DNA from 3 places in the Caballeronia sp. GACF4 genome. Region 3 is predicted to be linked to each of the others. Evidence: predicted binding sites of a transcription regulator. Region 3 holds the regulator's gene; each other region holds the start of a gene.

Region 1 (9,972 bases), on a different contig from region 3:
TCGCAGTTCGTCGCCTGCACGTGGCCCAGCCGGTGGTCTTTGCTTTGGGCGTCGGTGATGTAGTTCGCCAGGCCCGCGAAGTCGCTCTTGCCAAGCGAGCGCATCGGCACGTGCTTGGCGATCATGGCCGCCCCTCCGGCTTTTTAGCCGCTAAAGAAGTCAAGGCTCGGCCCTCGGCTGAACCACGGCCTTCATGATCCGGCTCATTTCGTCCTGGGTGGCCTCGATCCGGCCCAGCAGGGCCAGGATGGTCGCCTCGCCGAACTGGAGCGTTCGCACGTCATCGGTCAGCCAGAGCTTGAGCAGGCCGCCAAGGCGGCCAAGGTCGCCGTTGACGCGCACCAGCTCGCGCACGTGCTGGTAGTCCATGACGCCCTTGATCTGGTAGCCCTGGCCCACGTCGCGCAGATAGCGCGCCACGCTGACGCCCGCCCTCTTGGCGTTCGCCTCGATCTCGTCTTTCTCTTCGGGGAACACCGGCACCCGCAGGTGCTGCCGCCGCCGGCGGCCGTGTTCCTTTTCGTCGTTCTCCATGCCTCGCCTCGTCTCTCATGCCGGCGGTAGCCGGCTGCCTCGCAGAGCAGGATGACCCGTTGAGCGCCCCCGGCGCGAATAAGGGACAGTGAAGATAGATAACCGGCTCGCCGGTTAGCTAACTTCACACATCCTGCCCGCCTTACGGCGTTAATAACACCAAGGAAAGTCTACACCAGCCATTACGATTTATCCGCAACTATCGCGCTATCAGGCCGCAAAAGCAGCAACGGATATAGCGAAAACCGCCACAATGGCCCATAATGCCGCTATCGAAGCGTGCCAATGCACGCCGATAGCGGACTTTTTGCGTTTCCGTAGCGCCGCTTAGTAGCGTTACATTTGCGATGAGAGGATTAGATGGACGAACACGATGCCAAAGACCTACCCCGAAGAGCTGGCTGAATGGGTGAAGGGACGGGAAGCCAAGAAGCCGCGCCAGGACAAGCACGTGGTCGCGTTCCTGGCCGTCAAGAGCGACGTTCAAGCGGCGCTCGATGCGGGCTATGCGATGAAAACGATCTGGGAGCACATGAAGGAAACCGGCCGGCTGCGCTGTCGGTACGAAACCTTCACCCAGCACGTGAAGCGGTACATCAAGGCCGCGCCGGTAGCTTCCCCGCCGCCTCCCGCCACTCCCCCGGACAGCCAGCCCAAGGGCGCGAAGCCCGAGCCGAAGGCCGCCCCGCCGGCCTCGGAATCCAAGAGTGAGCCGCCCAAGATCGGCGGCTTCACGTTTGATGCGACTCCAAAGAAAGAGGATTTACTGTAATGGCGAAAATTCACATGGTTCTGCAAGGCAAGGGCGGCGTCGGCAAGTCGATGATCGCGGCCACCATCGCGCAGTACAAAGCCGGCAAGGGACAGAAGCCGCTTTGCATCGACACCGATCCGGTGAACGCGACGTTCGAGGGCTACAAAGCCCTCAACGTGCGCCGGCTCAACATCATGGACGGCGACGAGATCAACACCCGGAATTTCGACGCCCTGGTCGAGATGATCGCGTCGGCCGAGGGCGACGTCATCATCGACAACGGGGCCAGCTCGTTCGTGCCGCTGTCGCACTACCTCATCAGCAACCAGGTGCCGGCGCTGCTCCAGGACATGGGCCACGAACTCGTGGTGCATACGGTCGTCACCGGCGGCCAGGCCCTGGTGGACACGGTGAGCGGCTTCGCCCAGCTCGCCAGCCAGTTCCCGGCCGAATGCCTGTTCGTGGTCTGGCTGAACCCGTATTGGGGGCCAATCGAGCACGAGGGCAAGGGGTTCGAGCAGTTGAAGGCGTACACGACCAACAAGGGCCGTGTGTCCGCCATCATCCAGATTCCGGCGCTGAAAGAGGAAACCTACGGCCGCGACTTCGCCGAAATGCTCCAGGATCGGCGCACCTTCGATGAGGCCCTGGCCGATTCGGCGCTCACGATCATGACGCGGCAGCGGCTCAAGATCGTGAAAACCCAGCTCTTCGCCCAGCTCGAAAACGCGGCGGTGCTCTGATGGCGGCCGACGACAAGATCGAGGAGCTGATACGGGAGATCGCGGCCAAGCACGGCATCGCCGTGGGCCGCGACGATCCGATCTTGATCCTCCAGACCATCAACATGAAGCTGATGCAGGACAGCGCATCGGCCCAGCAGGAAATCTTGGACGCCTTCAAGTCGGAACTGGAGTCCATCGCCCACCGATGGGGTGATGACGCCAAGGGAAAGGCGGAAAGGACGCTCAACGCGGCGTTGGCGGCCAGCAAGGACGCCATGACGCGGGGAATGCAGGAGGGCGCGAAGGCGGCCGCCGAGGCCGTGCGGCGTGAGGTTGAGGCGGTGACGGCGCAGCTCGTCGCGCCGATCCGCGAGGCGCGGCGCGTCGCCATGATGAACATGGTCGCGGCCGGCATGGCGGTCGTGGCCGCCGGCCTGGCCCTGTGGGCCTCGCTGTAGATGGCGATGCGGGATCTCATCGTCAGAACTGGCGATGGTCGACCGCGCCGGCGGCATCGCCAGGTTCGGCGATGCTGGCCAGCTCCCGGCATCGTCGCTTGTGACGATGCTGCAGGATGATTCCACCAGGCCCTCGGCGGGCCTCCCTCGCCAGAAATGGCGATGCTCGAGAAAAAAGCCCGGCGACCGCCGGGCTTCGTTTTTATGCGGGCCTGGCTGACAGGCCCAAGGACTGCGATCTCCCTGGCCGCTCCTGGGCCTGGGATTGCTTGCGCTCCTGCTCCTGCTTGCGCATCAGCAGCTCATGCCGGCGGGCGGCCTCGCGCATGGCATCCCAATCGGAAGCCAGCTCGGGGTTCTCGGCGCGCATCTTGCGCGTCGCCAGCTCTTCGATCTTCGGCGAGTGCAGGCCCATGCCTTCCTTGATCTCGCGGACGGCCTCCAGGCGCGCGTGAAGCGTCTGCAAGCGGGCCTGCTGCTGCGCCTGCTGGTTCTGCCAGGCTCGCTTAGAGCCGGGCAAGGAAAGCCGGCCAGGCGCGGACGCCTGGGTCTGCTGCAAACGGGCCTGCTGCCGGTCGATCAGGTTTTCTAGCCTGTCCTCGATGTGCTCCACCTGGTCGTGCTTGGCCTGCACGTAGAGCGCCAGGGTTTCGGGGTAGGACTGCTCGACCGGGGCCGCCTCTAGGGTGGCCTGCTGCTCGATCTCGGCCGCCTGGGCGGCCTCCAGCAAGTCGGCTCCGGTGTCCTCGCGCGAAGCGCCGAAGGCGGCACCGCCGAGGGTGGCCGGCGCGCTGACGCGGGCCGGCTTGGTGGCGCGGCTCTCGGTGCCGCTGCCGGGGATGGTGAGTCGTTTCAAGGGCGTGCCTCCTTTTTAGCCGCTAAAGCTACATGGAGCGCCCCCGCGTCAGTTTCGGGGCCTCTGCGGCGACTGCCGCCTTGCCCTGGGCGTTGTAGCTGATGCTCTTTGCGCTCCCAATTTCAGGTACTTTATCGAAATCTGACCGAGCGTGCATGACAAAGTTCTTGCCGATCTGCTGGTACACGTTGGTGGCGTCGGCATGAACGATCACGCCGGCGTGGGTCTGCTTCTTGTCGGCCGCTTGGGCCGTGTACAGGTTGTAGATGCCGGGCTTCAACGCGCCCGCCTTGTCTACTTTCTGATTCGTCCAAGCGCCGTCCTTTTCGGCCTGAACGATGCGTTGACCGTTCATGACCAAGAGGCGTTCTTTCATCGGGCACTCCTATGGTTGCCGTAGTTCTCAAAAGGGTGATGGTGGCCCCATGCAAGCCGCGCTCCAACAAAAAAGCCGACCTCGGCAAAGCGAGGCCGGCTCTTCCCAGCGGCCGGGTTGTGCGTTTTGTCAGGGTTCCAGGGTAATTTTAAGGAAAACCAACCGATTTATCAGGTCTTTTTGCGTCCGCCGCTGGTCGGATCGGCCGCCCGGCCTTGCGCCATGACGGTTTCCAGGGCCTCCAGCCGGCCGCGAAGCCCGGCCGCTTCCTCGCGGGCCTGGGCAGCGTCGCGCTTCGCCTGGTCGCGCTCGCCCTGGGCGGCGGTCAGCCGCTCGGCCTGGCGGTGTGCCTCGGCCGCCATCGCCTTGCGCTGCTCCTGGTGGGCCTGCTCGGCCGCCTCGGCCTTGGCCTGCACCTTCACCAGCTCCGCGCGCACCTGGTCGCGCTCGGCGGCGGCCGCCTCGGTGGCCTTCCGCTGCTCGGCCTGAGCGGCGCGCGCCTGGTCGGTCGCCTGGTTCGCCCGCTCCAGGTCGGCACGCAGCTCGCCGGCGCGGCGCTCGATCTCGGCGGTACGGCTGTTCGCGGCCGCGAGGTCGGCCCGCAGGGCCTCCACCTGGTCGGCGCTGGCCGTGGCCCTCTCCTGGGCCTTGTCGCGCTCTGCGCGCGCCTGGCGGGCTTCCTGATGGGCGTGATCCAGCTCCGTGCGCAGCTCGCCGGCCCTGGCCTCGGCCGTGGCCGCGCGCTCGCTGGTCGCCGCGAGCTTGCCGCGCAGCTCGTCGGCCTCGCCCTTGGCGGCCGCCTCGACGGCCTCCAGGGCCGCGATGCGGGCCTTGGCCTCGTCCAGCTCGCCGGTGAGCTGGTCGGCCAGCTCTGCGGCTTCCTGGCGCGCTGCTTCCGTCTCCTGGCGCACGGCCTCCAGCGCCTCGCGCTCGGCGGCCAGGCGGTTGTTCGCCATTTCCAGCGCCACGGCCCACAAGTCGCCGCCCAGCTCGGCCAGCTTGTCAGTGATCGCCTGCGGTGCCGGCTCGCGGATCGGGGCGGCCTGGCTGGCCTTGCGTGCGCGCCACTCGTTCATCGCCTCGCTGATGGTGGTGAAGCTGCCGCTGCCGAGCTGCTTGCGCACGTTCGCCAGCGTGGGGTTCTGGCCGGCCGCGTCCAGTTCGTCGGCCACCGCAAATATCTGCTCCTTCGAGATCGCCATGTCGGGCCTCCTTTGGCCGGTTGTATGTTGTAGCGTGAAGCATACTACAACATACAACACTACGCAAGCGGTTTAGCTGAACTTTTTTTAGCGGCTAAAACGCGGGCAAAAAAAGCCCCGCTCGATGGCGGGGCGATGGGTGGGGGTCGGTGGTCGGCGATGCCCGGCGCTGGGCGTGTCAGCCCTCCAGCAGCGCGACAAGCTGCACGGTGCCAAGGTCGGCCTCGAACTCCTGGCCGTCATCCTCGTATTTGAGCCAGGCCCAGCCCTCGGCCGGGGGCCGGCGGTTGAGGATCAGCCGTGCCGGCCGGTCGTCGTGCTTGACCTGGATGATGGCCTTCTTGAGCTTGTCGGGGTCGGCCTCCTTCGGCTCCTTCTTCCCCTTGGCGTCATCATCCTGCGGCCCCTGCTCGCCGTCGCCGGCCTCGGCGTCGGTCTTGCCGGTCAGCGCATCGACGGTGTTGGGATCACGGTCGCCGTCCTCGTGACTGCGCTTGTCCTCCAGGAACTCGCGCAGCAGCTTCACCGAGCCGCGCGTCAGCTCCTGGCTGTCGTCGGCCAGCCAGGCGGCCACCTCGTCGGGGTTCTTCTTGTAGGCCGTCACCAGCTCGTTGATGACAGTCACGTCCTTGCCCCGGCCGCTATTGAACGCCTCGGCAATGGGTTCGGGCAAGTCCAGCAGCGTGACGTGCTGCGTGACGAAGGCCGGCGACTTGCCGATCTCCTTGGCGATCTCGCCCTTCTTCTTGCCCTTCGCCAGCTCGCGGCCGATGAAGTCGGCGATCTCACGCGCCGTCAGCTCGTTGCGTTGCAGGTTCTCGATAACCTGGTCGGCCTCGTTGTAGTCGTTGTCGATGAAGGCCGGGATCGTGGTCTTGTGCGCCCACTTCGAGCCGCGATAGCGCCGCGCGCCGTGGTTGATGAGGTAGCGCCCCGGTGCGTCCGGGTTCTCGCGCACGCTGATGGGCGACTTCACGCCGCGCGCTTTGATCGTCTCGCCGATCTCCGCGATGCTCTCCGGCGAGAAGCCGGGGTTGTCGGCCGTGCGCGGCTGGTGCGGGTCTTCGTCGATCAGGTCAAGCGGCAGCTCCTGCGGGCCTGCGCCGCCGGCGTTGGCCGCCGGCTGCTCGTTCAGCAGGCCGGCCAGGTCGCCCAGCCCGTCCAGGCCCAGCCCGGACGATTGCGGCTTGTCCTGCTCCTTCTTCTTGGCGTTGGTCTTGGCGCTCATTGCGCGATCTCCATCTTCGTGAACACGTAATCCGCCAGCGCACGCACCTCCTGGGTGGCCTTCCGCGCGGCGGTCTTCTTGATCTTCCACACCGGCATCTGCTCGCCCAGCGCCTCGGCGATGCTGTCACGCGCGCCGATGCTGAACGGCAAGATGAGCTGCGGGTATGCCTGCTGCAACGTCGCCAGGTTGTTGACGTGGCGCGGCTTCCGCGCGTCCACCTTGTTCGGCACCATGCCGAGGAAGCGCAGCTTGGGGTTCTGCTTGCGCAGGTTGCTGATGACCGCGACCATCTTCTTCATGCCCTGCAAGCTGTACGCCTCCATTTCGATGGGCGACAGCATGTAGTCGGCCGTCAGCACGGCCGCCGTCATGGCGACGCCAAGGGAGGGGGCCGTGTCGATCAGGCACACGTCGAAGAACTCGCCCAGCGCGGCCACACTGGCCCGCAGCGCGGCGGCCGCCTGGGAAAGCTCCATCTTGTCCAGGTTCGCCAGGTTGGCGTCTGCCGCGATCAGCGCCAGGCCGTCATCCTCCCGGTCAGCGAACCAGGCGCGCAGCTCGTCGCCGCCGGCGGTGAACATGCGACTGGCGGGATAGCCCGAGTCGTGGCCGGCCAGCGTCCAGCTCGCATTGCCCTGGGTGTCCAGGTCGATCACTGCAACCCGAAGGCCGCGCTCCTGGAAGTCGAACGCCAGGTGGCAGGTTGCGAACGTCTTGCCTTGACCGCCTTTCTGAATTGCCGTGACCAGTGTTTTCATGAGTTGGGTTCCTGTTTCCTCTTTCCCTTGGCGTCGGCTTCCCAACGCTTGACGATGAACGCTTGATGCTCCGGCAGTACCGCCGTCACCCGCTCGAAGCCCTGCGGGAGCACTTCCCCCGCCACTGCCCACACGCGGCTGACCGCTTGCGATACCGCCCCCTTGGTCAGCCCCAGCGAGGCCACAAACTCGGCCTGGGGCCTTCCATCGACCAGCACGCCGCGCGCTATGTCGATGGTCTGTTGCCCGATCTCCAGGCCCTTGATCGCCGCCTGGAATTGGGCTTCGGTTAGCCGTTTCTTCATGGAGAACACCCATATAAACTCCACACCCGGTTGTTGAACAAAAGGCGGTGCCAGCCGCCGACCATGTGCAGAAGTTTAGCTAAACTCGCCGCCCGCGTCAAGCGTTTTAGCGGCTAAAAATGGGCGCGTGATCTTCTTTCTTGGCGTTCAACCTGGCCGCGTCAGCGGCACTCATGAAGAACGTCATCAGCGGGCCGACCGTGCGGCTCGAACCGTTGGCAAAGCACACGTCGAACTGACCGCCGGCGGTGTGCGGATCGACGCCTTCCACCAGTCGCCAGGGGTCAAGGCCCCATTCCTCGGATTGCGCGCTGTACCAATAGGCCGGCGCATCGCCGTTCAAGTCGCTGGCCGCGTACTCGCGCACCAGGACGGCCACCCGGCCGGTGTTCGGCTCCACGAATCCCGGCGGGTAGGGTAGGGTCTGTTTTTTCATGTCAAAGCCCCTTCGGCTTGTAGATCGAAACGAAGTAGGTGATCGCGGTCAGCACCGCGAAGTACGCCAGGAACGACCAACCGGCATACACGCCAGGCGTGTTCCAGTGGTAGAGCATCCGCACGAACTGGAAGAAGGTGGCAATCGACAGCACCCACTTGAGGATCGGCCAGACCAGCACGGTCGCCACCCATACGAACTTGACCAGGCCGGCCAGCAGGCCAGCACCGGGGGCCTTGTTGGGGGCAGCAGACGCGGCGGCAGGCTCCACCGGCGCGGGCGCGGCGGGCTGCTCGATCTCCTTGGGGAACTTGATGATGTTGGACATAGCTTGACCCTCCACGCGCTTACGTGTTGAATGCTGGGTGCTCCCACTCGGAAGCATGGTTACGGTGTGCCAGCACCAGGCCAAGCGCCCCGGATCACTCCGGGGCGTTCCTCCACCTGGGGCCGCCCTTGATCTTGCCTCGGCTCACGCAATACTCCTTCTTGGCGTCCTCGATAGGCCCGGCCGTTGCCGACCGGGCCATGTGCTCTTACCAGCCGGCCCGGCGCTTGGCCTGCTCGACGGCTTCCATCGACCAATGGCCCTTGGCCTGCCCCTCCAGGGAGCATCCGGCGAAGTACGCCTTGCCGCGCAGTTCCTCGGCTTTGCACACCAGCTCGGCCGCCTCGGCCATCATGGCCGCGATCTCGTCACGGCGGGCCGGGAAGTCGGTCGCTGCCGCGCCCTCCAGCTCGTCAATCCAGGGCATAATCTTGTTGTCGCTCATCGGACTTTCTCCGGTAGTTGACCTGGGCAATGTGCCCGGCCTTCAAGTGCTATATTAGGGCAAAATGCCCTAACCTGTCAAGCACTTTAGCTAAACTTTTTTCGCTTTACCGGAATCCGAAGGCTAAACTTTAGCCGCTAAAACCTTTCCCTTGGCGTCAATCCTCTTTCCAGATCACGCCCAGCCCGGCCTGGTCGCACAGGATCGCCCATGCCGCATAGGGAATCGGGGTGTCCTCGCCGATCCAGCGGCGGATCGTGCGGTCGCCCTTCGCGCCCAGCCCCAGCGCCTTCGCGGCCTTGCTGCCGCTGAACCCGGCCAGGCGCAGCACCTCTCGGACTTCCTCGCCGGTCGGTTGCGCCCAGCGTTCGGCCGGCTTCAAGCACTCCAGCCGGATATTGGCGTCGTTCGTCATTCGTTCGTTCTCCTGGTCAAGTGATAAGCCGCAACTGGTCGAAGCCGTAGATCGACTGGATGCAGCTCGGGTCTGAATCGACCACGCGCCGGCCTGCGCGATTGGTCTTGTACGTTACCGGCCTGTCGTCGTGCGCCCACACCTGGCGGGTGTCGGGATGCACCTTCACGATGATGATGCGCTTGCCGATGTAGCGGTCGAAAACCGGGTGATGGACGCTCACGATCTCGCACCGCTGGCCGGGCTTGAACTCCACCAGGTCGGCCGGGCCTCCATCGCCATTCCTGGCGATGCTGCAGGTTGCCGCGCTCGCTCGCGGCATCGTTGTTTCCGGCGATACAGGCCCGCCCTCGCCCGGCTCGGCATCGTCGGCTTTGACGATGCTGCAGGTCATCGTCGTTTCTGGCGATGCGGGATCTCGCTCCGGGCCTGCGCCGGTGATTTTTCCCTTGGCGTCCAACCCGGCGGCCCTGGCCGCCTTGATCCTGGTCGCGGCCTCGGCCGCCCAGCGCCTGGCGATGAAGGCCCGATGCGAGGGCAGCACCACATCGACCAGGACGAACCCCGGCGGCACCAGGACGGTCGCCGGTGCGCGCCGCGCCGGCGGCTCCAAGCCGGCCAGCCAAGCGGGCAGGGGAGCATCGGCCAGGCGGTCGCGGTAGCTGGCCTCGACCATCACCGGGCGCTTCTTCTCGGCTCGCTGCGCAGCCAGGATGCCGCGCGCAACCTCGTCCACCGTCATGCAGCCCTGCGCCGTGTCGAAGTGCGAGCGGTAGCCCGTTTCGGAGATAAACGGCCTGTCCAGGTCGATGACGTGGAACTGGAAGTGGGCACCCAGCGGCCCGCCGTAGCCGGCCTCGTACTCCACCAGGGCGCGCATGTCGCCATCCGCGACCAGGAACTGGCCGCGCTGGCCCCACAAGGGCACGTCGCCAGGCACCGCCGCGCAATGGCGCTCGATGACCTGGCCGGGCGCGTCGTGGTCGGCCATGCTGCCCACGTGCGTTCCGCCGTTCATCTTCCAGATGACGGCCTCGTATCGGTCGCTGGCCGCCTCGGCGGCCGCACCGTCACCGCGCATGATCGCCGCGTCGATCTCCACCACGGCCGCCACGGCGGCGGCCAGCAGCTCGTCGCGGTCGGTGGGCA
Region 2 (9,972 bases), on a different contig from region 3:
CCGACGCCCGATTTTTGCGCGCCGATATAAGCCGACAACAGCCCCGACACCGCAAAGAGCGCGCAGCCGATATCCGCCACCGGCACGCCCGCCTTGACCGGCTTGCCGCCGGGATATCCCGTCACGCTCATGACGCCGGACATGGCCTGAGCCATCAGATCGAAGCCGGGCCGCGTGGACCACGGGCCGCTTTGCCCGAAGCCCGAGATGCTCACATAAACGATCTTCGGGTTGATCTCCCGGATCGACTCGTAATCGATACGAAGCCGCTGCACCACGCCCGGCCGATAGTTCTCGACGATCACATCGGCAGTTTTCGCGAGCTTGTAGAAGAGCTCGCGGCCCTCTTCGCTCTTCAGGTCCAGCGTCACCGAACGCTTGTTGCGGTTCATGTTGAGAAAGCCCATGCTGTCGGGCCCTTTCATCTTGAAGCCCATCGCGCCGCGCGTCTGATCGCCTTCGGGCGGTTCCACCTTGATGACATCCGCGCCCATGTCGGCGAGCAGCATGCAGGCGAACGGTCCTGCCATGACCTGGCTTACGTCGAGCACGCGGATTCCTTCCAAGGGGAGAGGTTTTGTCTGGGTCATGTCGATTGGTTCGGTGGAGAAGGGCTTCGACCTGCGGCGCGGGTCATGCCTTCACTTTCGACCACCGCTTGCAATGCCGCAAGGCTTGCGCGGGCAAGGCTGGCTTCGCAATTCGCGAAAGCCTCGAGCGTGCTTCCTCGTTCAGACTAGTCGCGTTCGTCGAGCAGCTCGGCCACGACGCGTTGAAGTGTCTGTTCCTGAGCGTGACCTTCGACGCAAGAAAGCACGTAGCTGCGCTTATGCCAGTCGCCTGCAATCTCCTGCGACGCAATCGCGCGTTCCGGGTGAAAGCTGCGCAGCACAGCCGCGGGCATGAGGCCGACGCCCAAGCCCTGACGCACCATCACGAGCATGGTGTCGAAGCCGCTCACGGCGTAATTGTTCGCGAAGAGTCGTCCCCGGCTCTGATGTGCGCGTTGCAGCGCGGACAGAATGGCGGAGCCTTTGCCGAGACTGATCACGGGCAAGTCCATGATCTCGTCGATACCGAGCGGCGCATCGTCGAACTCAAAATGTTCGGTGCTATACACGAGTTCGAGCCGGTCTTCGCGATACGGCACGCGGTCCAGGTCGAGAAAGCCGCTCTTCTTTTCGTAGATGCCGATATCGATGACTTTGTCGCGCAACAACTGCTGAACGATTTTGCTGTTCTCCTCCTGAACCATGAGCGAGATGCCGGGATGCTTGCGCTGAATCGCGGCGATGGCGCCCGCCAGAAACTGCATGACCACCGCCTTCGGCGCACCGATGATGATGCGCCCGTGGCGCCCTTCCTTGAGCGCGCGCGCATCGCCTTCGAGACGGTCGATCAGATTGTCGATCTGGCGGATGTAGAGCAGCAGCTTCGCGCCCGGCTCGGTAAGCTGCACACCGTGCGGAACGCGCGTGAAGAGCTTCGCGCCCAGTTGCGCTTCGAGGTCCGATACGCGCCGCGAGGCGGCGGCCACCGCGAGACTGAGCTTGTCCGCGGCGCGCGAGATGCTGCCTTCGTCCGCGATGGCGAGAACCAGACGGATGGTGGTCGTATCGAATTTCACTAAGGCTCCGTTTTGTCGTGCTCGCGAATGTGAAGTGTCCGCGAAGGCCCACCGGACAGGCAAACCCGGTAACTCTGCCCGCGCACGGGTAAACGATTAACCCGCCTCCCGGCTTTGCATTCAGCGAATATAAAACAGCGATGCTATATTGCGCCGAACCGATGCGGCCGAGCTTAAAGCGGCGCATTGCACTGGGTAGACAGCCCGCCATCCGGACGCCAAAGTCCACGGAGGAGACATGAATATAAAGAAAGCGATTGACCGCATTCCAGGCGGTCTCATGCTCGTGCCCTTGCTGCTCGGCGCCTGCGTCCATACTTTCGCGCCGGGCGCGGGCAAGTACTTCGGCTCGTTCACGAACGGGTTGATCACGGGCACCGTGCCGATTCTCGCGGTGTGGTTCTTCTGCATGGGCGCGACCATCGACCTGCGCGCGACCGGCACCGTGCTGCGCAAGTCGGGCACCTTGCTCGTGACGAAGATGGCGGTTGCGTGGATCGCGACCATCGTCGCCGCGCACTTCATTCCCATCGATGGCGTCAAGGCCGGTCTCTTCGCGGGCCTGTCCGTGCTCGCCATCACCACGTCGATGGACATGACCAACGGCGGACTCTACGCCGCCGTGATGCAGCAGTACGGCAGCCGCGAGGAAGCGGGCGCGTTCGTGCTGATGTCGGTGGAATCCGGGCCGCTCGTCAGCATGCTGATTCTTGGCGCGACGGGCGTCGCGTTCTTCGAGCCACGCCTTTTCGTCGGCGCGGTGCTGCCGTTTCTGGTTGGCTTCGCGCTCGGCAATCTGGACAGCGACCTGCGCGAACTGTTCGGCCGCTGCGTGCATCCGCTGATCCCGTTCTTCGGCTTCGCGCTCGGCAATGGCATCGACCTGCACGTGATCGCGACGAGCGGCTTGCCGGGCGTTGCGCTTGGGTTGGGCGTGATCGTCGTGACGGGCATTCCGCTGATTCTCGCGGATCGCTGGATTGCGGGCGGCAATGGCGCGGCGGGACTCGCGGCTTCATCGACGGCGGGCGCGGCGGTGGCGAATCCGGCGATCATCGGCGAGATGATTCCGCGCTTCAAGCCGCTCGTGCCGGCGGCCACCGCGATGGTCGCGACCGCCTGTCTCGTGACGGCCATTCTCGTGCCAATTCTGACCGCGCTCTGGGTGCGCCGGCATCGGGCGCGTCATGGCCTTGAAGAACAACGTGTGGAAGAACCGGTGCGGCCGCTCGGCGAGCGCGACGTGCACGTGTGATTTCGTGCGGCCGACGAGCCGTCAGGATGGCTCGTCGCTCACGAACAGCATCGAGATATAAAGAATGGTCGAAACGGCGATAAGGCCAACGCCCGTGAACACCTTGGTGCGATTGAATTCGAGCCCGCCGTCGATGGCGATACCAATGCCGAGCACCGAGCCTAGCGTCCCGAAGGCCGCGAGCGCGACATGCGCCTTGCTCAAAAAGAGACGCCGGCGTTTTCTGCCGGCTTCGCTGAAGGGTCCTCGTCGCATCGCTTCTCCATCGGCCATGTAGCCGCGCCGTTATTTGCGTTCCGGATGAAGCAGCAATATCACAAAAATAAAACGTGCTTCGCGAAAGAAAATCGGCGAAGCACGTTCGTATCGACGATGCGTCACTCGACGCTTTCCCAGTGCTCCGGCTCGCCTTTGTCCGTGATACGCACCTTCGCCAGCAAGGGCGTATAGCCGCGCAGCCTGATTTCGCTGACCGCGAGCTTTTCCGAACTGAACACCTGCTCGGTGATCTTCGTGCCGTCGGGATACTCGAGTGTGTATCCATCGATTGGGCCCCATCGGCCCTTGGGCAAGGGTTCAACGTAGATTTGCATCATGATGACTCCGGCGTTGTAGGAAGCGTTGGGCAAGCGCCGTGACTGCGGCTGCCTCTTATATAAGAGCGTAGCCCTTAAGCGTGGCGCTGCATCGGGGAGAATGACGACTAAATTTGCGCGTGGAATCAGGACCTTGGAGAAGAAATTTCGCGATGAGAAACGCACCGGGGCTATGTGCAACGCGTGCATGCTGCCACGCAGCAGGATTTCTCACGACACGCGGGCTGGTTTCGTGATGTGGGATCGATGAGTTCACGCGCCGGGCAATTTGCCCGTGCATCGCGAGTCCTGACACGAGCGTGGGTTCCATGGCGCGCGGCCGCCCAATGGCCGCGCGCGCCGGTAACGTCGACGTCGGTTATTGCGCGGCGAGCGCCGGGTGCTTCATCAACGTCGCCGCAGCGGACGACGATGAAGCCGGGTTCTGCCCGGTAATCAAAAGGCCATCGGTGACGACATAAGGTGCCCAGTCTTCGAGCTTCGAATAGATGCCGCCCTTCGCCTTGAGTTCGTCTTCAACGAGGAACGGCACGACATCGGTCAGTCCGACCGCGGCTTCCTCGGAGTTGGTGAAGCCCGTGACTCGTTTGCCTTCGACAAGCGGTGCGCCCTCCGGCGTGCGGACATGGCGCAGCACGCCAGGTGCGTGGCAGACCAGCGCGACAGGCTTGCCAGCGGCCAAGAAGGCTTCGATCAGGGCGATCGAGTTTTTGTCTTCGGCCAGGTCCCAGAGCGGACCATGACCGCCCGGATAAAACACGGTATCGAAATCGGCTTGCGAGACGAGATCGAGCTTTACCGTGCTGGCAAGCTGCGCGGTAGCCTGCGAATCGGCTTCGAAACGATGTGTCATCTCGGTCTGATTGGCCGGCTCGTTGCTTTTCGGGTCAAGCGGCGGCTGACCACCTTTAGGCGATGCCAGCACGATTTCCGCGCCCGCATCCCTAAAGGCGTAGTAGGGTGCGGCCAGCTCTTCGAGCCAGAAACCCGTCTTGCGGCCCGTGTTGCCGAGTTGGTCATGCGAGGTCAGAACCATGAGCACTTTCATGTTGCATCTCCGTGGGTTAGTAAGGCGAAACCGTGAAGAAGGTTGATGGGGTTAGTAGACCAGTCGTCTAGTAAATGCTTCAAAAAAAAGCACCTCCAAAGAAGTGCTGGCACCTCGCTCCCTGCTTCGTCAGGGAGCAAGTCGCAAGATCCGCTGCGTTGTCGTCGTCGCCACTTCAAACGGCTGCGTGTTGCGAACAATCTTCACCATGATGCTGGCGCCGAGCCACAGTTGATACAAGCTCTGCGCAACGCTTTGCGGATCACTTTCGATCGAAAGCGAGCCTTCCGCCACACCGATTTCGATTGCACTTGCAAGACGGCGAACGATCCCTGCCGTGCCGCGCTTCAACGTGGCGCGCATGGCCTCCGACATGTCTGCCACTTCGGCGCCGAGCTTGACCGCGAGACATTTGCCCTGGCAATCGAAGAAGGACTGGGTTTCTTGCCAGATGCTCCAGTAGTTCGTCAGCCGCTGCGCCATGCTCAGTCCGGGCTGCGCTAGCGTCTGGTCGAGGTCGTTCAGATAGTCCTCGAAATAGCTTTCCAGGAGCGCCACGCCGAACGCATCCTTGGAGCCAAAATAATGATAGAACGAGCCCTTCGGCACGCCGGCTTCCGTGAGAATCTCGTTCAGGCCGACGGCGGAAAAGCCTTTGGCGCCGATCAACCGTTGACCAACGGCAATGATGTTTTCGCGGACGTCGACGGTTTCTGATGTGTTTGCGGTAGGCATGGGTGGACTTTAGCTTATAGTAGACCAGTCGTCTAGTATTTTAAGAAATTTCTTGCCCTCGCAGACGCCAAGTCCGGTCTATGTGCGATTCCTCACACTTTGTTTCAATTTGTTGCAAATACACGGGAGGCTTACTGGATAAGGCTTTGCGGGCTGGACGAGGTTGCGAGGGTGTCGGCAGGCCGCCGGGCTTGGTAAAGATTTCAAGCCCCACTCCGTTAAAGAACTCAACAGACAAGGAGCCAAAGCCATGAAGATCGAATCGAACAACACGCCCGCCGCACTCCAATCCGACACCTTTCGCGTAGCAAGCACACGCGATGTGCAGGCTACGGGCGGCGTGCAGCAAACCAGCGCGACCAACGCAACCAGCTCGAAAGTGACGTTGTCCTCGTTGTCGTCGATGCAAGTCACGGGCGGCGCGGACATCGACACGGCGAAGGTCGAATCGATCAAGGCGGCTCTGCGTGATGGAACCTACAAGATCGACTCGGGCAAGATTGCGAGCGGCATGTTGAGCACCGCAGGCGATTTGCTCAAGACGACGATGCGTTGATGGGTGGTTGAGCGGGAATGGAGCGCGGACGGCGTAGCGCAAAGCGTCGGGGGACAAAACCAAATGCCCCGTTCAAATGGCATGGCCGATTCTGCAGATTCGTAGTCGAGCGGACCGACGCGTAGCGCGCCCGACATCAATCACTCGCCTGGCGGCCCATACATCTTCGGATTTCTGCGCGGCGCCTCGACACGCTCTGAATGTGAATGATCAGTCGATGCCGGAGCTTGGGTGGCCGACCCTTCGGCTCCAACGCTATTCTCCGGCGATGCCGGCGCACCAGGCACCGCGCATCCCGCCAAAACGATTAGCAACGTCCCAAGCGCGGCTTTCAACATTTTGGCACCCGGCATTAACGCACATTGGCAATCGCGGGCATCTCTTTGAACGAGGGCTTGGCGAACAAATAGCCTTGCATCAGGCTCACGCCGGCTGCTTCCAGAAAATCGCGCTCGCCTTGCGTCTCGATGCCTTCCGCGATCACGCGAATTCCCAAATCACTGCAAATCTTCAAGACCCCGGCAACGATCCGCTGACGCACGGTGTCGGTGTCGATGTCGCGCACCAATGCCATGTCGAGCTTGATCAAGTCCGGCTGAAAGTCGGCGAGCAGTGTGAGCCCTGAATAACCCGCGCCGAAATCGTCGATCGCGGTCTGAAAGCCGAACGATTTATACGCGCGGAAAATCTGCACCAGATGCGAGCGGCTAATGATGTTTTCACCTTCGATGGTTTCAAAGATGATCTTATTCACCGGGAAGCCGTGTTTCTCGGCGGCCTCGAAGGTACTGCGAATGCATGCCGCAGGCTGATAAACCGCGTTCGGCATGAAGTTGATCGACAGAAAGCTGTCCATGCCCATGCTTGCCGCCTGCTCGATTGCAGTCGTGCGGCAACGTTGATCGAAGTTATAACGGTTCGAGTCGTCGACCTGCGACAACACCGAACCCGCCGATTCGCCATTCGGCCCGCGTACGAGCGCCTCGTAGGCATAGGGACTGCCCGACCGCACGTCGACGATAGGCTGAAACGCAAAGGCCATTTCGATCTGCGCCACTTCGGGGCTATTGCAGCCACCGCAGCGAACGGGGCCGTTCGCCGGCTGTCCCGCCTCGTGAATTTTGATCATGTTTCGTTCGTCTGAAAAGTTGGTCTTTGAAGCGACCGCTTGCCATCGCGCGCCGGCCTTCAATATATCGGACGATGGGACGCGCTTCTTTAACTTCCGGCACCTCCCGCGCTCGCCATGATCCACTTCTCGAAGGAAACCACGGCGTCATCCCCGACGCGGTCTGCGTTGATCACCAGTGTGTAATCGGGCGCGCGCCACGCCGGCGCCGCGATCGGGCATACGAGTCGGCCTTCGGCGATATCGCGTCCGATCAGCGGCAACGACGCGAGCGCCACGCCAAGCCCCTCCGCTGCAGCAGCGAGTTGCAGATATGTGTGCTCGAACTCGACGTGCCGGGCCGCGCGCAAGTCCGCCGCGCCCGCCTCCTTGAGCCACGACGACCAACTCGTGCGCGTGCTGGCGGAATGCAGCAGCGCGTGATGACGCAGATCCGCGACGCTTGCTATGGGACGCTGACGCAGCAGCGCGGGGCTGCACACCGGCAAGCGCACATCGGCCATCAACGAGCGCGATACGACGCCCGCGCCTTGTTCATGACCCGAGCGTATGCCGATATCGAAGGCATCGCCGATATACCGCAACTTGCGCGACGTGGTCGACAACCTGACGTCGATATCGGGAAAGCGCGCCTGAAAGTCGGCGAGACGCGGCAGCAGCCAGCACAACGCGAAGCTTGCCAGCGCGTTCACGCGCACGATGCCGGACACGCGGCGCGTGAATTCATCGTGCCTGAGGCGCGCTGCCCCGCGTGTGAGACGTTCGAACGCGCTGCTCACGTCGTTGAGGAGCGCCGCGCCTTCATCGGTAAGCTGAACGCCGCGCGCGCGCCGCTCGAACAACGGCACGCCGAACCAGTCTTCGAGCAGCCGTATTTGCTTGCCGACCGCCCAATGAGTGACATGCAGGTCGGCCGCCGCCGCGGCGAAGCTTCCATGCCGGGCGACCGCCTCGAAATTGCGCAACGCATTGAGCGGCGGCAGCCTGTCCCGGTCCTGCGCCAGATTTGCTGGTTCGTCCATGGCGTGACTTTATCTCTCCATTGACGCGATCTTACGTCAATTGAAGGCGCCTTCCTCGAGTCATAAAATTGTCTTTTAGGCCTCGTCACGCCGTCGTCCGGGAGACTCATGCGCTTTATTCCGTTTTCCTTGCCGTCCTTGCTTAAAACAGACCGGACCGCGCTTTTACCTTCGCGCGTGCTTTGGTTGTCCTGCGTCGCACACGCGCTGCACGACGGTTACACGGACATGATCTACGCGTTGCTGCCGGTGTGGCAGGCGGACTTCGGTCTGGGGTATGGCGCGCTCGCCATGCTGCGCGGCGTCTATGCCGGAACCATGGCGAGTCTCCAGATACCGGCCGGGCGTCTGGCGCAAAGGCTTGGCAGCCGGGCGACGCTTGCGCTCGGCACGTTGCTCGCAGCCGGTGGCTACGCGCTCGCGGGTATGTCGGGAAGCCTGCTCGGTTTGTGCGTGGCGTTGGCGGTATCGGGAAGCGGGTCGAGCACGCAGCATCCCATTGCATCGGGCGCGGTGTCGCGCGTCTATGGCCGCCGCGCGCGCGGCCCATTGAGCGTCTACAACTTCTCCGGCGATCTCGGCAAATCGGCATTGCCGGCCGCAATCTCTCTTCTCGTTACGCTCATGCCCTGGCGTCACGCGCTCTGGATCATGTCGGTCCTGGGTTGCGTCGTCGCTGTATCCATTGCACTTTTCTTCCCTGTCGTACCGAGAAGCACGCCGGCCGCCGATGTACATTTAATCGGCAACCGCGGCGGCTCAGGACGAGGTTTTTCGGTGCTGCTCTCGATAGGCGTGCTCGACACCAGCGTCCGCATGGGCCTGCTGACGTTCCTGCCGTTCTTGTTGAAAGAGAAAGGCATCTCTCAACCGATGCTGGGCACGGCGCTCGCGCTGGTTTTCATCGGCGGCGCGGCCGGCAAGTTCGCCTGCGGATGGCTCGGCGCGCGGCTGGGCGTGATCGGCACCGTGCTCGCAACCGAGGGCGGCACGGCGGCCTGCATCGTCGCGGTGATGCTCTGCCCGCTGAGCGTCGCGATGGTCTTGCTGCCGCTCCTCGGCGTGATGCTCAATGGCACCTCGTCCGTGCTCTACGGCACCGTGCCGGAACTGGCGCCACTCGACGGAGCCGAGCGGGCCTTTGCGCTTTTCTATACCGGCACCATTGCGTCGGGCGCGATCTCGCCGGTCATCTACGGTTTCCTCGGCGACCGGATCGGCGTGCACGGCGCCACGCTTGCCACGGCTCTCACGGCCATCGCCATTTTTCCGCTGGCTATCGCACTGCGCTCGCGCCTCGCGCGCGAGGCCTAGATCGCGCATGTTCGTGCCAATCCGTCCGCGAACAAGCGGGCGGTCTGGCGACCTTGCGTCTTCCTTCTTCGCGCATCAGTTTTATTTATCGGACGCCGCATCACGCAGCCAGCCGATCGCTCGCCAAACCCCAGCAAGCAAAGGCATCGAACGCCGTCGGACGTATCGAATCGCGCCCATCTTCATGGTTTACGCGTAGTTTCCCGCGCAACCGCCAGCCGCTATCTTCCATTCAGTTTTCCGCACCAGACACCGCTGCCGATGGACGCGTAACGCGTCGCCCGGCACCCGAAGGAGCATCACAATGGCTCGCATCATCGGCGGCATTGCTGCCTCGCATACCCCGACCATCGGTTTCGCGTTCGACAAGAACAAACGTGACGACCCGGTCTGGGCTCCCATCTTCGAAAACTTCGCGCCGCTCGCCACATGGCTCGAAGAGAAGCGCCCCGATGTGGTCGTGACGATCTACAACGACCACATCACGTCGTTCTTTTTCGATCACTACTCGGCCTTCGCGCTCGGCGTCGGTCCGGAATGGCGCGTCGCGGACGAAGGCGGCGGCGCGCGCGATCTGCCGCCGATCAAGGGGCATCCCGCGCTCGCGGCGCACATCGGCAACTCGCTCATGACCGACGAGTTCGATATGTCGTTCTTCCAGAACAAGCCGCTCGATCACGGCTGTTTCTC
Region 3 (9,972 bases):
TGCGACGTGCTAAATCGCGACGGTTATGAGGCGTATATTGCCGGCACGCCAGTGGTGAACCCAGCATTCGACACCCCGCTTCTCACGCCGGAAGTGCAGACCTTGCACCGGGCGCAGGGTCGCACGCCCATTGCGATCTACCCGGAAGTCGTGTCCGGCAATCCGCTCAATGCCGAAGTGTGCGTGCGCTACATCCTCAACCGCATCGGCTTCATCAACGGCAAGCCGCTCAACGAGGGCAAAGACGACCTGTTCTTTTACTACTCGGAGAATTTTCTCGGCGACGCGAAGAAAAGCGACGTCGATTTTCTGTTTCTCCCGGTGCTCGATACGGAGTTGTTCAGACCCGACCCGACGCGCAAAAAGGACAAGACCTTTGTCTTCCAATATCGTTATCCGCTGGACAAGATCGACTTTTCGCTACTTCCAGCCGGAACCGAATTGCTTTCGATGGCGAATCCAGTAACGCTGCCCGAACTGGCCAAGAAGCTTCAGGGCGGGCGCGTGTTGTACTCGTACGAGCTTTCGTCCGTCTGCCCTGAAGCGATGATGTGCGGCTGCCCGGTCATCTTCCTGCCCGACGGCGGCCTGAAGGAAGTGCCCGATCAGTTCGCGTTCGGCGCAAATGGCTCTGCGATGGCCACCGAAAAGAACGGCTTCGCACGGGCCGTTGCCACCGTGGACACGGTTTATCCAACCGTGCTTGCCATGAGCCGTGTGTTCCGAGCCCAGCTTCCCGTGTTCCTGGAGAAGACCCAGCATGCGGCACGCAAAGCGAACCTGCGTCGAGACGCCGCGTCCGTGGCACCATCGTCGCACGCGTCGGCAATGCAGCCGCCCAGGCCGCGTATCGCGGTGCTGACGATGGAGCCCGTTGCGCATCGCGCGACCACCGTGCGCGTCGCCAAACCGTTCGAATTGCTGGCCGATCAGTGGGAACTCAGCTGGCCGGTTCAGGACAACGCAGGCGTGCTCGGTCCCTTCAACATGCTTCTGATGCAGCGACGTTTTCCGATCTCGATTCCGCAGCAACAGCTAGATCAATTGTTCTCGACGGGCAAGCCGGTCGTCTACGAGACGGACGAACTGATGCATGATCTTCCCGCCGATCATCCCTTGCACTTCCTAAGCCGGCAGACCGCGCAGAAGACCGAGTACGTCATGCGCCGCGCCAGTGCACTCGTCGTGTCGACGCCCGCACTCGCGCATGCGCTGCGGGCGTACAACGCCAATATTCATGTGCTGCCGACGAGCGTCGACTTCGACCGCTTCTACAGTCCGGTACGTACGCATGGTGGCAAGGTACGTATTGGCCTAATGGGTTCGGCCATGAAGCCGTGCAATTTTGCCTTGATCGAACCGGCGCTGAATGAGATTCGCGCGCGCTTTGCAGGCGTTGTGCAGTTCGTCTTCGTCGGCGCGCTGCCGCCCGATGACTGGATGGGCCACGAAGACGTCACCATGACGGGCACGTCCGCGACGTACGCCGCGCATGCCGTGGCGTTACAGCAGCTCGAACTCGATCTCGCGCTCATGCCGCTGGCGGCATCGGCAACTGTAGATGGCGCACCACGCACGGAGTGGCTGGAATACTCGGCGGCGGGCGTGGCGACGGTCGGCAGCGATCATTCCGCCTACAACGAACTGGTGACAAACCGCTGCTCGGGGTTGTGCGTAGAGGCGGAATCGACCGAGAGCTGGATCGATGCAATCGCGCGTCTCATCGACAATCCCGCACAACGACGCGGATTGGCCCGCACCGCGCAGGCTATCGTGTACAAGAGCGGTTCGGTGCAGTCCCAACTGTCGCGCTATCACGAGGTTTTTCTGCGCTGCCTGGGTCTCAATCCGGGCAAGACCTCCGTCACCGCGCCGGAACGGATTCCAGCCGTGTTGATCCTTGACGCGCAGGGCGACGCGCAAAAGGTTCAGCACAGCCTGAAGCTACATGCGAACAGCCCGCACAAGGATCATATGGTCGTCGTGCTGACTACACAGCAAGGCGCTCTGCCCGAATGGGGCGACGATCTGCGTTATCTGCACGCAACGGCGAGTGAATTCTGCGGCGCCATGGAGCAGATCTGCGGGCACGACGAATTTGACTGGAAGGTGGTCACCGAAGCAGGCGTCGCGCTGCTCTAAGGTTCATGGCGGGAGCGTGGCGCAATACGCACGTTCCCGCTTCTTCCACGCGCTCGTCGTCCCCCACCCAAACCCCATCCCCGCCAACCATCTCCGATACGCCACCGACATCCGGTCGCACTTCTGATGCAACTCCGCATCGAGCGCGAGCGGCAGCAGCTTCGGCCATTGCGACTCCACGATCGGCGTGTCCTGCAGCAGAATCTCCATATTGAAGTCGTACAGCTCCTCGTCGCTGTGCGAAGTCTCGCCTTCGTGAATGGAAACGAGCCACGCGCGGGTCTCGGTCTGCGTCACGGGCGACGCCACCAGCATGATATGCAGTGCGCCCATTGCCCCCGACGCCATCTTCGTGAGCTTCGCAACCAGCGGCCGCTTCACGCGATAAACGTAATCCATCATCGCGCCGCCCTGCCCCGGCAATCCCGCCGGCTGCCAGAAACGGCACTGGCGCGCTTCGAGTCCGTCTGCGCTTTCCACGACTTCATAGTCCGGCACTTCGGTATGCGCATCCTCGCCGAGAATGCCCACGTGCACGAACGAAAAATGCGCCATGTCCAGGAAGTTTTCGACGACACGCGGCGCGGACGACTTCACCGTCTGCGGCGCAAGGTTGATGCGCCGTCCGCCCGGAATGGCGGCTTCGGGAAAGAAATCGAGCGCGTGCGCGGGCTCGCCGAAGCACATCCACACGACGCCGTATTTCTCCCCGGCGACGAACGCGGTGGCGCACGCGCGTTTCGAAGGCCGAAGCGACGGATTCGACGGAATCAGCACGCACTGACCAAGCGTGTCGTAGCGCCAGCCGTGATACGGACACACGAGCTGATCGTTCGTCACCGCCCCCAGCGACAGTTGCGCGCCGCGATGCGGACAGTAGTCACGCCAGACATGCGCCACGCCTTCGGCATCGCGCCAGACGACGATGCGCTCATCCGCCACGATGAACGCTCGCGTCGAACCCGCCGGCACGTCATCGCCATTACAGACCGCCAGCCATTCGCCAGCGAGAGAAAAGTCGTCGCTCATAGCACTGAAGCATCCGCAGAAAACGCCGTTAATCATCTGTCCGAGATGCGTTCTTACACGATTCACAGCAGCTTGGCAAAACGTTGCAAAATACCAGTCGTCGGAGACGAACATCGCGACGGGGCCGCAATAAGACAAAAGCGCGACAGCAAAGACACGCGCAAAAGACCATAACAGCAAGAAATCACCACCAGGGGTTCAGTATGGAGCAGGCGCATCAACCGGCACGCCGGGCCTATGCCTTCGCATGGTCCGGCAACCGGAATCCCGAACGCGAGCAAGCCATGCTGCGTATCGGGATGGGAGCGGCAGTTCTGCTGGCTTATGCGGTGTATGCGTGGCGGCACCCTTCGGCCAACGCGTCGTTGATCACGCGATTGATCGCGCTCTACGTGTCCTACGGTGCAATCACACTATTGCTCGTCAGCCGGATGATGGCGCTGTCCAACGTCCGGCTCGTCATCACCACTATCCTCGATCAGGCGTTGCTCGGCGCCATGCTCTTTCTCTGCGGCACGCTCGCCTTGCCGCTGCTGTGGGTGGTGTTCTGGTTTCTGATCGGCTCGGGATGCCGCTACGGCAAGCGCACGCTCGCCATTTCGTGCGCAATGGCGCTCGTCGCGATCGTCGCGCTGGCGTTGTGGCAACCGTGGTGGGTGGCAAACCGCGCCGCCGCGCTCGGGCTCGCGCTGAGCGTGCTGGGCGCGTCGGTGTATCTGAGTGTACTGGTCGACAGGCTTGGCAGCGCGAATCGCGTGCTGGCGCGGCAGGCATCGACGGACCCGCTCACGGGCCTCTATAACCGTTACGCGCTCGAACAAACCGTGAATCGCGCGATGTCCGCGCCCGAAGCCGCCGACGCGAATACCAGCGCACTGCTACTGATCGACCTCGACGGCTTCAAGGGCGTGAACGATACCTACGGTCACGCAGTCGGCGACGTGCTGTTGCAGTCGTTCGCGCAATTGCTTGCACGGCGCATGCGCAAGACCGACACCATCGCGCGGCTGGGCGGCGACGAGTTCGTCGTGCTCGCGCGCAACATGCGCGATCGCAGCGCGGTGCTCACGCTCACCGATGGCATCCATTCGGCGCTCGCCGACCTCACGCTGGTGCAGGAGCGGCCAGTGAGCGTATCGGCGAGTATCGGCGCCTGCTTGCTGTCGAGCGCGGCAGAAGCGCATGACGCCGATATCACCGCCGTGCTGAGAGCCGCGGATCGCGCGATGTATCGCGCAAAGAGTCTCGGCGAAGGCAAGACGGTGTTCGCCGAGGCGCGCGACTTCGAGATGCATTGAGCGCATCCGAGCGCATTCGAGCGCCTTTGCGAAGGCAAAAGCAAAAAGCGCGCGGCCCCGGTTCGGGGCTTCGCGCGCCTCTACAACTCGGAACTCAAGCCTCGACGCTAGTCCACGACTGTTCCCGCAGCTTCGCACGCAAACGCGCCACGGCCTGGCTATGCAACTGGCACACGCGCGACTCGCTCACTTCCATCACCGCGCCGATTTCGCGCAGGTTGAGGCCCTTCTCGTAGTACAAGCTCATGAGCAGCTTCTCGCGCTCCGGCAACTTGTCGATGGCTTCGATCAGCGCGCCGCGCAGACTGTCGTCCAGAAGCGCCGACAGCGGGTCCGAACGATCGACGCAGTAACGGTCGAGGAACGGCTCGTCGTCCGCCGAGCGGTCGAAGTCTTCGTAATAGATCAACTGGCTGCCGTGCAAGTCCTGCAGCATCGACTGATACTCGTCGAGCGGCATCTTCATGTGCTCGGCGACTTCGGTCTCGCTGGCCGAACGGCCAAGGTTCTGTTCCACCTTGTGTACCGCCGACTCCACTTCGCGCGATGTCTTGCGCATGCTGCGTGGCAACCAGTCGTTGGCGCGCAACTCGTCGAGCATGGCGCCGCGAATACGCTGACTTGCGTAGGTTTCGAACTGGGCGCCCTGATCTTCCTTGTAGCGGCTAGCCGCATCGAGGAGGCCAATCATGCCGGCCTGGATCAGATCATCGAGATCGACGCTCGCCGGCATTTTGGCGACGAGCTGGAGTCCGAGGCGGCGAACGAGCGGCGCATATTTCGTAAGCACGTCGGACTGCGAGAGTTTGCCTTGGGCGTTATACATCCTGTTCACCTTTCAATATCACATCGACGCCGTGCTGCTCATTGCATGATCGGAAAACGCCGCCGCTCGGTGCGCCGCTTTCCGTCCGCTTTCACCAGACTCGCCAACCGGAATATGCGCGTCGTACTGGCTCGCTTCGTCGCCGCGCGAAAACGGCGCGGGACGCATCGGCCAGTGCAGCAGCTCGGCTGCGATGTAGCGGTAGTCGCGCGCCGCGGCCGTAGCCGGAAACGCTTCCACCGCACACCGAGAGAGCTCCCTCGCCCGAGCGACGCGCGCATCCTCGGACACATACCCTGCCTGCACGAGCGAAACGGCCAGATAACGGCTCGCGACACCCGAGAGGTTGTCGAACGCGACCGCTGCATCGGCTGCGTCCTGCACGTGATTCATCAGCACGCGGAACTGGCCGATCGCGTGGGCGTAGTGCAAGCGCTTCATGCACGCATACGCCTCGGTGATCGCCGACGCGGCTACCCGCGTCACTATCAGAAAGTCATGCGCCTGCGCCGCGAGCGACGAGAGCGCGCCATTACGATCGAGTTGCGCATCGATCAGCACGATATCCGCGGGGCCGTCGAGCAGCGCGCGTGCTTGCGCCGCGTCGTGGCTGATACGTTCATCGCGCGGGGCGGCGATCAGCGAAAAACCCATCGGCGTGCGCACTGCGACATCCTGCAGTTCGCGACGGCCGGACATCACCGCCGAGAGCGCGCCCGCGCCATCCACACCCGCCATGCGGCTGACCGAGCCCGCGTTATGCCGCTCGTCGATGACGAGCACATCCTTGCCATGCACGGACAACGCCGCGCCGAGGTTCACTACCGCCGACGTGCAACCGATGCCCGCCGGTCCGCCCACTACAGCCACCACGCGAGAACTGGCGCGCGTCAGCAGCCTTCTCAGGCCTTCAGCCTGATCGAGCACGAACTTATCCAAAATGGACTCCATGCAGTTCGGTCGTGGCGCGTGCGGACAGTGCGGACAGAAGCGCCGGCACATCGTCGTCTTGCGGCACGAAAGGCGAGCCATCGCGCGGAATGCAGAACGCGCTCTTGATGAGGAAACGCTTGGTTGCGACGTACAAGTTCTCCGGCACCTTCTGACCGGTCGATACGTAATGCACCGGCAGCTTGTAGCGGATGACCGTATCGAGCACGCTGCCGAGGTTGGTCGCCTCGTCGAGCTTGGTCAGAATGCAGCCCGCGAGCGGCGGCTGGTCCGGCGCACTCTTGTAGGCCTGCACGACTTCGTTGAGCGTGTCGCCGTGGCTCGTGGCGTTCAGCAGCAACAGGCGTTGCACCGGCTGACCCGTGCCGCACAGCATCGCGATCTGGTCGGAGACCGTGCGATCGCGCTGGCTCATGCCGATCGTGTCGATCAGCACGATATGTTTGTTGCGCAGTTCGGAGAGCGCGAGTTGCAGGTCGGCGCCGTCCTTTACCGCGTGCACCGAGACGCCGAGAATCTTGCCGAAGATGCGCAGTTGTTCATGCGCGCCGATCCGGTAGCTGTCCGTCGTCAGGAGCGCGACCTTGCTGGCGCCGAAGCGCATCACGCAGCGCGCCGCGAGCTTTGCCGTGGTCGTCGTCTTGCCGACGCCCGTCGGGCCCATCAGCGCGAACACGCCGCCGCGTTCCATCAACGCGTCTTCGCTCGGCATCACCGGCAGATTCGATTCGAGAACTTGCTGCACCCATTCGAGCGCGTTTTCCACGTTCTCCATCGACGGCATGTTGTCGATCACCATGCGCACGAGTTGCGCGGAGAAACCGGCGGCGAAGAGGCGCTTGGTCAAGGCCGAGTTGGTCGGGTTGCGGCGCTGGCGGTCGCCCCACAGCAAACCCGAGAAGTGCTCTTCCATCATCTCGCGCATCGACGAGAGTTCGTTCATCACCGTTTCGTTGACGACTTGCTCCATGCGCGTGCGGATGGCTTCGGTCACGACGGCTGCGGCATTGGCCGGCAAGCCTTCGAAATTGCCCGATGCGGCCGGCGCTTCGTCGGCGGGTTGCGGTGCTGCGTTGATCTTCTGTGCGGCGCGGCGTGCGGCGACTTGCGCGGCTTCACGCGCCCAGTCGGGCGTTTCGATCTTTGCGTGCGCTTGCGCGGCGGGTGCGGCAGGCGCGGCGGCAACCGGCTGCGCGGCGGCTTGTGCACGCGGCGCTTGCTGGCGCGGTGCGTCGGCTGCCTTGACCGATACCGGCACGCCCATGCCGCGTGCAATTGCGGCAGACGGCGTCAGCGGCCGGTTCGACGGCACCGAAGCCTGTTGCGCGATACGGCGCGCATGTTCGATCAACCACGGATTGGAATCGGCCATCGTGCGCGGTGCTTCCATGCGCTCTTCGTCGGCTTGCTCGTCGAAATCGTCGGCGTCGGCGGTGTTGCCGAAGACGGAGGAGAAAACATCGCCGCTGGCGTAGGGGTTCATCGGAGAGCTGGGAGCGGCGGCCTGCTGCTTCATCGCGGCGGCTGCGGCTTGTGCAAGCGCGGCGCGCGGCGTGGCGCTGGCGAACGGCGCGGCGGCGGCTTGTTCGCGTGCGGCCTTCGCGGGCGAGATCGAAGCGAGATCGCTATCCGCGACACCGACGATTTCCACCGATCCATCGTCGAGCGTGCGGTTGGACAACACCACGGCATCGGGTCCGAGCGCTTCACGGACCTGGCGCAGAGCGTCACGACTGTTCGCGCCGATGAATTTACGAATGTTCAAACTGGCCCCCGATGAGGATAGATGCAGCGATATTTGCGAGGCGAGCACCCTTTGGTTATTTCCGTGCCCGCTTTTCAGTGAAGCCATTATTGCGAAGATCACTTCGGGCCTATCGCTGGATAAAGGGTGTGAAAGAGGGGTATTTCGACTGATGGAAACAACCCGGCCGTGCGGATTGCGTCGCGCGTCATGCGGGAAAAAATGCCGGTCTGGCACGATCGACGCGACGGGACGAGAGATGTCGCTTGCCGGTTGGTCCGGCTGTGAGGCGCGCGGCGGCAGGCGCGTCGCGCGCCAAGGCGGCCGGACTGCATCAGCCAGAGTCCCATCCAGCGGCGTAAGCTACGGTCTGCGGCTCGAAACCCGGGCTCACCGATGCTCACTGACAAAGGAGACTTGTTCGCATGGCATCCGCTTCTCATGGCCAGACCACCGGCGCGCGTCTGGTTGTCGATGCGCTCGTTCATCACGGTATCGAACGCGTGTTCTGCGTGCCGGGCGAGAGCTTTCTCGCCGTCCTGGATTCGCTGCACGACGAAACCAGCCAGATACAGACGATCGTCTGCCGCCACGAAGCCGGCGCGGCGAACATGGCCGAGGCAGTCGGCAAGCTGACGGGGCGTCCGGGCGTGGCTATCGTCACGCGCGGGCCGGGCGCGACGCACGCGTCCATCGGCGTGCACACCGCTTTCCAGGACTCGACGCCGATGATCCTGCTGATCGGCCAATGCGCGCGGGATCACATGGATCGCGAGGCGTTTCAGGAAATCGATTATCGGCGCATGTTCGGGCAGATGGCGAAGTGGGTCGCGCAAATCGACGATCCGCGCCGCGTGCCGGAGTATCTGAGCCACGCGTTCCATGTCGCGACGGCGGGACGTCCCGGCCCGGTCGTGCTGGCGTTACCCGAAGACATGCTGACCGAAGCGTGCGACGCGGCGCCGCCCGTGCCGCGCTATCAGCGCGTCGCGGCGGCGCCGTCGCAGGCGCAGATGGAGCGCGTGCGCGAACTGCTCGCCAACGCGAAGACACCGTTCGTGATCGCGGGCGGCAGCGGCTGGACCGCCGAGGCGACGCAGGACTTCGCGCGCTTCATCGAGCGCTGGCAGTTGCCGGCGGGATGCGCGTTCCGCTATCAGGACACGCTGCATAACGAGCATCCGAATTACGCGGGCGATGTCGGGCTCGGCATCAATCCGGCGCTGGCCGCGCGCGTGCGCGAAGCGGACGTGCTCTTCGTTCTCGGCCCGCGCATGGGTGAATCGACGACGGGCGGCTACACGCTGCTCGACATCCCGAAGACGAAGCAGACGCTGATTCACGTGCATCAGGGCGCGGAGGAACTGGGCCGCGTGTATAGCGCCGATCTGCCGATCGTCTCCGGCATGCCCGAGATTGCGTCGATGCTCGCCGCGCTCGAATCGCCCGCGCAGATCGCGTGGTCGGGCAGCGCCGAGACGGCGCACGCCGCGTATCTCGAATGGCGCAAGCCGCGCCCCATGCTCGGCGATGTCCAGCTCGGCGAGATCATGCGCACGCTTTCTGAGCGCCTGCCCGAAGACGCGATTCTCACCAACGGCGCGGGCAATTACGCGACCTGGCTGCATCGGCATTATTCGTATCGGCACTTCCGCTCGCAAGTTGCGCCGACGAGCGGTGCGATGGGTTACGGCGTGCCTGCGGCCATCGCGGCGAAGTCGCTGTATCCGCAGCGCACGGTGATCGCGTTCGCGGGCGATGGCTGCTTCATGATGTCGAGCCACGAACTCGCCACGGCGATGCAGTACCAGCTGCCGGTGATTTTCGTGGTCGTGAACAACGGGCAGTTCGGCACGATCCGCATGCATCAGGAGCGGCACTATCCGCATCGGGTCCATGGCACGGGGCTGACGAACCCCGACTTCGCGGCTTATGCGCGCGCGTTCGGGGCGCACGGCGAGCGGGTCGAATCGACGGAGCAG

What was found. The regulator FliA, encoded in region 3, starts transcription of late flagellar genes. The targets are predictions, from matches to a motif close to CTAAAGTTTNNNNNNNNNNNGCCGNTA.
Region 1: kleA (stable inheritance protein KleA) is a predicted target of FliA. The motif match lies at 8,516-8,542, and genes of this name have one in related genera.
Region 2: flgM (flagellar biosynthesis anti-sigma factor FlgM) is a predicted target of FliA. The motif match lies at 5,456-5,482, and genes of this name have one in related genera.

The regions. Positions count from the first base shown of each region.
Region 1 covers NZ_JALQDW010000024.1:36,697-46,668, forward strand. Annotated here, with positions in the region: gene traI (TraI/MobA(P) family conjugative relaxase) at 1-125, opposite strand, end outside; gene traJ (conjugal transfer transcriptional regulator TraJ) at 160-534, opposite strand; gene NCR40_RS22170 (TraK family protein) at 908-1,306, shown strand; gene NCR40_RS22175 (PRK13886 family protein) at 1,306-2,031, shown strand; gene NCR40_RS22180 (conjugal transfer protein TraM) at 2,031-2,471, shown strand; gene kfrC (IncP plasmid survival protein KfrC) at 2,674-3,327, opposite strand; gene kfrB (IncP plasmid survival protein KfrB) at 3,356-3,703, opposite strand; gene NCR40_RS22195 (DNA-binding protein) at 3,874-4,905, opposite strand; gene NCR40_RS22200 (transcriptional repressor gene korB) at 5,084-6,133, opposite strand; gene NCR40_RS22205 (ParA family protein) at 6,130-6,894, opposite strand; gene NCR40_RS22210 (transcriptional regulator KorA) at 6,891-7,199, opposite strand; gene NCR40_RS22215 (DUF2761 domain-containing protein) at 7,306-7,635, opposite strand; gene kleE (KleE stable inheritance protein) at 7,637-7,963, opposite strand; gene kleA (stable inheritance protein KleA) at 8,172-8,408, opposite strand; gene korC (transcriptional repressor KorC) at 8,566-8,823, opposite strand; gene NCR40_RS22235 (hypothetical protein) at 8,840-9,972, opposite strand, start outside.
Region 2 covers NZ_JALQDW010000025.1:186,003-195,974, reverse strand. Annotated here, with positions in the region: gene NCR40_RS23245 (CaiB/BaiF CoA transferase family protein) at 1-590, opposite strand, end outside; gene NCR40_RS23240 (LysR family transcriptional regulator) at 737-1,627, opposite strand; gene kdgT (2-keto-3-deoxygluconate transporter) at 1,866-2,882, shown strand; gene NCR40_RS23230 (hypothetical protein) at 2,904-3,137, opposite strand; gene NCR40_RS23225 (hypothetical protein) at 3,260-3,478, opposite strand; gene NCR40_RS23220 (type 1 glutamine amidotransferase domain-containing protein) at 3,837-4,526, opposite strand; gene NCR40_RS23215 (TetR/AcrR family transcriptional regulator) at 4,656-5,261, opposite strand; gene flgM (flagellar biosynthesis anti-sigma factor FlgM) at 5,512-5,817, shown strand; gene NCR40_RS23205 (EAL domain-containing protein) at 6,170-6,946, opposite strand; gene gcvA (transcriptional regulator GcvA) at 7,036-7,968, opposite strand; gene NCR40_RS23195 (MFS transporter) at 8,077-9,282, shown strand; gene NCR40_RS23190 (gallate dioxygenase) at 9,587-9,972, shown strand, end outside.
Region 3 covers NZ_JALQDW010000014.1:145,947-155,918, forward strand. Annotated here, with positions in the region: gene NCR40_RS13245 (glycosyltransferase) at 1-2,142, shown strand, start outside; gene NCR40_RS13250 (Rieske 2Fe-2S domain-containing protein) at 2,146-3,171, opposite strand; gene NCR40_RS13255 (GGDEF domain-containing protein) at 3,375-4,469, shown strand; gene NCR40_RS13260 (RNA polymerase sigma factor FliA) at 4,564-5,295, opposite strand; gene NCR40_RS13265 (MinD/ParA family ATP-binding protein) at 5,314-6,234, opposite strand; gene flhF (flagellar biosynthesis GTPase FlhF) at 6,227-8,011, opposite strand; gene NCR40_RS13275 (thiamine pyrophosphate-binding protein) at 8,416-9,972, shown strand, end outside.